3 regions of the Cellulosimicrobium sp. E-16 genome follow, and region 2 is predicted to be linked to each of the others. Evidence: predicted binding sites of a transcription regulator. Region 2 holds the regulator's gene; each other region holds the start of a gene.
The links. Region 2 encodes LexA, which represses DNA repair genes until DNA is damaged. Its sites were predicted from a motif close to TCGAACANNTGTTCGA; they were not measured.

Region 1 (2,255 bases), 1.3 Mb from region 2:
CGTCGAGCACGTGCTTGCGCCACGCGCGCGCGACGTGCGAACGGCGGAAGAGCAGCCCCCCGCCGAGGAACGTCCCGCACCACAGGAGGATCAGCCACAGGTCGGGCCTGGTGACGTCGTCCGAGAACAGGACCTGCGCCAGCACCGGCCAGCCGTAGAAGATCGCGAGAGCGGTCCCGAGCCCCGTCATGGTCACGCGCCACGGGTAGAGCGCCCCGTGGATGTCGTCGGCCACCCACCACCAGTAGCGTGCGGGCAGCCGAGCGTCGAACAGCCGGTACAGCAGCCAGCGGCCGAGCCGCGGGTGCTCGCGCCACCGCAGCCCCCAGCCCGCGCGCACCAGCCCCCACGCCTCGCGCGCGCCGATGCCGTGCGGCGCCCCGGTGTCGTCGGGTGCGGGCGCGAGGTCGAGCAGCACCGCGAGAGCCTCCTCACCGTGCAGGCGGCGCCATCGCGGCGGGTAGGCGCGGAGCCAGAACCGGGCGGACCGCTCGTACAGGTCCGCGCCGCCCGCGCTCACGCGCTACTCCCCGCGAGGCCGTCGGCGGTGCCTGCCGTGCCGTGGCGCTCCAGGGACCGCCGTGCGCGCTCGGCGAGCTCGGCGAGGCGGAGGGTCTCGGCCCGAGCCGCGCGGCGCCCGTCGTCGGTGGCGCGGTAGTAACGCCGCAGGCGGCCGTCGACGACCTCCTCGCCGGTCGGCTCGACGAGCCCGGCGGCGACGAGGCGGTCGAGGTTGCCGTAGAGCGTGCCGGCCCCGAGCCGGGTGCGGCCGTCGGAGAGCTCGCGCACCGCCTGGATCACCGCGTACCCGTGCCGCGGCTCTGCGCTCAGCGAGAGCAGCACGAGGTACGCCTGCTCGGTCATGCGGAACGCGGGAGGACTCGGTGCCATGACCGATATATATCGGATGACGACCTATCACGCCAGCCCTCGACGCGTGTCAGAGGGTGCCGCTAGAGTCGAACACGTGTTCGAGACGCACGCTCGGGCACGGTGCGAGGGCGGGGTCCTGCCCCTTCCCCGCCCTCGCACGAACCACGGCTCCACGACGCAGGGAGGTCCGCATGGCAGCACCGCTCGCCCCCGCCGCGGAGCGCGGCAGGGCACGACCGTCGCCGCAGACGGTCGCGCGCGTCCTCACGCGCGACGAGACCTGCGTGTTCCCCGGCTGCCGCGTCCCGGCGTTCCGTTGCGACCTCGACCACGTCGTGGCCCCGCGACCGGGCGCGGACGACGACGCCGCGGCCGCCGCGCAGGAGGCCGACAACCTCGTCGCGCTCTGCCGGCACCACCGGGTCGTCCGTGCACGCGACGGCTGGCGGCCCGCGCTGCTCGCCGACGGCTCGGTCCGGTGGACCGCGCCGAGCGGGCACACCTACGTGCGCCCGGGCGCCGCCCGGACCGCCTGAAGGCTCAGCCGAGCGTCGAGCCCGTGAGCCGCTCGTACGCCTCGAGGTACCGGGCGCGGGTGCGCGTGACGACGTCGGCGGGGATCGACGGCGGCGGGGTGTCCGACGCGCGGTCCCACCCGGACGCGGGCGACACGAGCCAGTCGCGCACGAACTGCTTGTCGTAGCTCGGCTGCGCGCGCCCCGGCTCCCACTGGTCGGCGGGCCAGAACCGCGACGAGTCGGGCGTGAGCACCTCGTCGCCGAGGACGGTCTGACCGGTGATCGGGTCCACGCCGAACTCGAGCTTGGTGTCCGCGAGGATCACGCCGCGCTCGCGCGCGACCTGCTCCGCGCGTGCGTAGACGGCGAGGGTGAGGTCCCGCAGGCGCGTGGCGTCGTCGAGGCCGATCTGCTCGGCGACCACGTCGAACGAGACGTTCTCGTCGTGCTCGCCCACGGCGGCCTTGGTCGCAGGCGTGAAGATCGGCTCGGGCAGGCGCGAGCCGTCGACCAGCCCGGTCGGCAGCGGCACGCCGCAGACCTCTCCCCCGGCGCGGTACTCGACGAGCCCCGAGCCGGTGAGGTATCCGCGCACGACGCACTCGACGGGGAACATGTCGAGGCGGCGGCAGATCATCGCGCGTCCGGCGACGACGTCGGGCACGAGGCCGTCGCCCGGCTCCGACGAGACCTCGGTCGACACCACGTGGTTCGGCACGAGGTCGGCGAGCTGCTCGAACCACCACAGGCTGAGCTGGGTGAGCACGACGCCCTTGTCCGGGATCCCTGGCGACAGCACGTGGTCGTACGCGCTGACCCGGTCGCTCGCCACGACGAGCACGACGTCACCGAGGGGGTGCACGC
Region 2 (2,255 bases):
TGCTCGACCTCCAGCACGGCATCCAGTTCATGCCGATGGCCCGGGTCGAGGGCTCGGACGACGTCGCGGTGTGCGCCGGGGCGGACGTGGTCGTCGTGACGGCCGGGGCGAAGCAGAAGCCGGGCCAGACGCGGCTCGACCTCGCCGAGGGCACGATCGGCCTCATGCGGACGATCCTGCCCGGGCTGGTGGAGGTCGCCCCGGACGCGGTCTACGTCATGGTGACCAACCCCGTCGACATCGTCACGTACGCGGCGCTCAAGTTCTCGGGGCTGCCGCCGACGCAGCTCTTCGGCAGCGGGACGGTGCTCGACTCGTCGCGCCTGCGCTTCCTCGTGGCCCAGCACTGCGGCGTCGCGGTGCAGAACGTCCACGCGTACATCGCGGGCGAGCACGGCGACAGCGAGATCCCGCTGTGGAGCTCGGCGACCATCGGCGGCGTGCCGCTCCTCGAGTGGCCCGGCCTCGGCGGGCGGGGGCCCTTGACGGGGGAGGTCCGTGACGACATCGCGCGCGAGGTGGTGCAGTCGGCCTACCGGATCATCGAGGGCAAGGGCGCGACCAACTACGCAGTCGGGCTCGCGGGCACGCGCATCATCGAGGCCGTGCTCGACGACGAGCACCGCATCCTGCCGGTCTCGACGCTCCTCGACGGCGCGTACGGGCTCGACGACGTGTGCCTCTCGCTTCCGACGCTGGTCGACCGCCGGGGCGCCGCCGAGCGGGTCGAGGTCCCGCTGGCCGACGCGGAGCTCGCCGGCCTGCGCTCGTCCGCCGAGTCGCTGCGCGCCGTCGCCCGCCGCTTCGGTCTCTGACCGACCGGGGCTCGTCGCGTCGGTCTCTGACCGACCGGGCCCGCGCACCGCGAGAGCCGGGTGGTCGACGACCACCCGGCTCTCGGCGTGCTGAGGGGAGGACCCTGTCGCTCAGAGGCTGCGCAGGACGGAGACGACGCGCCCGAGGACCTGGGCGTCGTCGCCCGGGATCGGGTCGTACGCGGCGTTGTGCGGCATGAGCCACACGTGGCCGTCCGCGCGACGCAGGGACTTCACCGTGGCCTCGCCGTCGATCATCGCCGCGACGATCTCGCCGTTCTCCGCGACCGGCTGGCGGCGCACGACGACCCAGTCTCCGTCGCAGATCGCGGCGTCGATCATCGAGTCGCCCTGGACCCGCAGGAGGAAGAGCTCGCCCTCGCCGACGAGCTGGCGGGGCAGCGGGAAGACGTCCTCGACGACCTGCTCCGCGAGGATCGGCCCGCCAGCGGCGATGCGTCCGACGACCGGGACGTACGACGGCGCGGGGTGCGCCTCGTCGTACGTGGGCTGGGGCGCGGCGCCCGCCGCCCCGAGCGGGGTCGCGCGGCGCGCGTCGTCCGGCTGGACGACCTCGATCGCGCGGGGACGGTTCGGGTCGCGGCGCAGGAAGCCCTTGCGCTCGAGCGTCGTGAGCTGGTGCTTCACGGACGACGGGCTCGTCAGGCCCACGGCCTCGCCGATCTCTCGCATGCTCGGCGGGTAGCCACGCTGCTCGACGCATGCGCGGATGGTCTCGAGCACGAGGCGCTGCCGCGGCGTGAGCCCGTCACCCCCTGCCGACCCGTCCGGGAGCTCGCGCACCTCGGCGAGCCCCCGTGCCCTGTCCGTGCCTCGTGCCGCCATGGTCGCTCCGCCTTCGTCCGTCGCGGCCGCCGACGCCTCCCGGCCTGCGGCCTCCCCTCCCCGGGACGTGCGCCCCGGGACCTCGGTCGTTCCTCCAGGTCCGAGCGGACATGTCCGGCGAACCGACCTGACCCCAGGCTAGGGGAGGTTGCGACACGAATCAAACACCTGTTCGAGCATGTCTCGACTCTGTCGGTCGTTCGTGATAGACCTTCGTACAGATGTTCTACGTACACGTGTTCGATCAACCTGGTCGGCGCGCAGACGAAGGGCTCGCGGCGTCCGATCGACCGGGGAAGGCGATCGGGCCCGCGAGCCGGGACGGAGCAGGCATGGATGCGATGGCGATCTCGACGATCGGGCCGCTCGGCCCCTCGGGCGGAGTTGCGGCGCCGGGGCGCGCGGGAGAGCGACCACTGCGGCTCACGCGGCGGGGTCGCGTGGTCCTCGTGCTCCTCGCGGCCGTGGTGCTGCTGCTCGCCGCGCGCGTGGGCGTCGCCGTCGCGAGTGGACCAGGTGAGCCTGTGGAGGTCCGGGTCCACGTCGTGGCCGCGGGGGAGACGCTGTGGGAGCTCGCGCAGGGCGTAGCGGCTC
Region 3 (2,255 bases), 260 kb from region 2:
GCGCAGCGACGTCCCGAGCTCGGCAGCGATGATCATGGCGAGCGTCGTCTTGCCGAGCCCGGGCGGACCGGACAGGAGCACGTGGTCCGGCGAGCTGCCGCGGGCGAGCGCGGCCTGGAGCACGAGCGAGAGCTGGTCGCGCACGACCGCCTGACCGACGAACTCCTCGAGCCGGCGCGGGCGCAGCGCAGCCTCGGCGGCGCGCTCGAGGTCGTCGGCACCCGCAGCGACGATCCGCTCGGACGAGAACGTCCCGTCCCCGCCGAACCCGTCCACGCCCACCTGGTCGAAGTTCGCCATGGTCAGCCCCTCGGCCCGCCGAGGACGCGCAGCGCGGCGCGCAGCGCGCCGGCCACGTCGGGCGCCTCGACGACGTCGACGCCGGCCTCCGCGAGCACCGTGGAGACGGCGTCGTCCGCGGCCTTGAGGTTCCAGCCGAGCCCCACGAGCGCCTCGACCACCTGGTCGCGTCGGTCGTCGACCTGACGCGGCCCGGTCCCGACGGCGGTCGCGCCGGCCCCGGGGGCGTCGGCACCCGTGGGCGGCCCGAGCTTGTCGCCCAGCTCGAGCGCGATCCGCTGCGCGCCCTTGTTCCCGATGCCGGGGACGCGGACGAGGGCCGCGATGTCGGCGCCGGACACGGCACGGCGCAGGGCGTCGGGCGTGTGCACGGCGAGCATCGCGAGCGCGAGCCGCGGCCCGACGCCGCTGACCGTCTGGACGGTCTCGAAGACGCTGCGCTCGTCGTCGTCGGCGAACCCGTACAGGGTGAAGGAGTCCTCGCGGACCACGAGGCTCGTCGCGAGCCGGGCGTCCTCGCCGACGCGCAGGCCGGCGAGCGTGGCCGGCGTGGCGTGCACGAGGTAGCCCACTCCCCCGACCTCGAGCACGGTGCGGTCGAGCTGGACGCTCGCCACGACTCCGCTCAGCGACGCGATCACCCAGGCTCCTCTCCCGGTCGGCAGCGCCGACCTGGTCCGATGGTCCGCCGGCCCGACGACCTCGGCCGCGCCGAGGAGTGCGTCGAACACCCGTACGACCGCGGTCACTCTAGCAAGGTGCGCCCACGCCCCGGCCGACCGACACGGGAGCCGTCAGCGCGGTGCCCGCCGGCCCTTCGCCGCGTGCTCCGCCGCGGCCCAGGCGCGCTGCGCCGGGGTCAGCTCGTGCCGCTCGCCACCCTGGAGCGCACCCGACGGCCGCCACAGGTGGCAGATGGCGAGGGCGAGCGCGTCGGCGGCGTCCGCGGGCTTCGGCGGCTCCGCGAGCCCCAGGATGCTCGCGACCATGCGCTGGACCTGCTCCTTGCCCGCGCGCCCGCTCCCGGTGACCGCGGCCTTGACCTCGGACGGCGTGTGCAGCGCGACGGGGACACCCCGCCTCGCCGCGCCGACCATCGCAAGACCCGCGGCCTGGGCCGTGCCCATCACGGTCCCGACGTTGTGCTGGGCGAAGACGCGCTCCACCGCGACGACGTCCGGCACGTGCTCGTCGAACCACGCGTCCAGACGCTCGGAGATCCGCAGGAGCCGCAGGTCCACGCTGAGGTCGGGATCCGTCCGGATCACGCCCACGGCCACGAGCTCGGCCCGCCGCCCCCGCGCGGAGTCCACCACCCCGACACCGCACCGGGTCAGCCCAGGATCCACTCCGAGAACGCGCACGCCGCTACCCTCCCACGACCCGCCGACGAAGCCGCGACGCCCCGCGGGCACGCGCAGAGGTGAGCCGACGCCGGCGGGGTGGGTGGGATGCGCGCGGTCGTGGCGGGCCTGGCGGGAGCCGCGAGGAACGAGCGGCGGATGGTAGACCGCGCGCATCCCACCCACCCCGCACCCAGGGCGACCACACCGGCCACCTCGGGTGACGCCGGCGTTCAGTCGTCGTTCTCGAGCTCCGCCATGACCTCGTCCGACGCGTCGAAGTTCGCGTAGACGTTCTGCACGTCGTCGCTGTCCTCGAGCGCGTCGATGAGGCGCAGGATCTTGCGCGCCCCGTCGGCGTCGACCTCGACCTCCATCGACGGGTGCCAGATCGAGTCGGCGGAGTCGTACTCGAGGCCCGCCTCCTGGATCGCGGTGCGCACGGCGACGAGGTCGCTCGCCTCGCACAGCACCTCGATGACCTCGCCCTGGTCCGTGACCTCCTCGGCGCCCGCCTCGAGCGCGGCGAGCATGACGTCGTCCTCGGTCACGCCCTCCGCCTTCGGCACGACGACGAGGCCCTTGCGCGAGAAGAGGTAGGACACCGAACCG

Region 1: ACN9MS_RS03030 (HNH endonuclease signature motif containing protein) is a predicted target of LexA. The motif match lies at 960-975, and genes of this name have one in related genera.
Region 3: ruvA (Holliday junction branch migration protein RuvA) is a predicted target of LexA. The motif match lies at 1,024-1,039, and genes of this name have one in related genera.

The regions. Positions count from the first base shown of each region.
Region 1 covers NZ_CP183974.1:684,441-686,695, reverse strand. The annotation lists gene ACN9MS_RS03040 (hypothetical protein) at 1-520, opposite strand, end outside; gene ACN9MS_RS03035 (PadR family transcriptional regulator) at 517-891, opposite strand; gene ACN9MS_RS03030 (HNH endonuclease signature motif containing protein) at 1,065-1,409, shown strand; gene ACN9MS_RS03025 (phosphoribosylaminoimidazolesuccinocarboxamide synthase) at 1,414-2,255, opposite strand, start outside.
Region 2 covers NZ_CP183974.1:1,988,684-1,990,938, forward strand. The annotation lists gene ACN9MS_RS08715 (L-lactate dehydrogenase) at 1-815, shown strand, start outside; gene lexA (transcriptional repressor LexA) at 927-1,661, opposite strand; gene ACN9MS_RS08725 (LysM peptidoglycan-binding domain-containing protein) at 1,994-2,255, shown strand, end outside.
Region 3 covers NZ_CP183974.1:2,248,224-2,250,478, reverse strand. The annotation lists gene ruvB (Holliday junction branch migration DNA helicase RuvB) at 1-300, opposite strand, end outside; gene ruvA (Holliday junction branch migration protein RuvA) at 303-941, opposite strand; gene ruvC (crossover junction endodeoxyribonuclease RuvC) at 1,095-1,664, opposite strand; gene ACN9MS_RS09975 (YebC/PmpR family DNA-binding transcriptional regulator) at 1,877-2,255, opposite strand, start outside.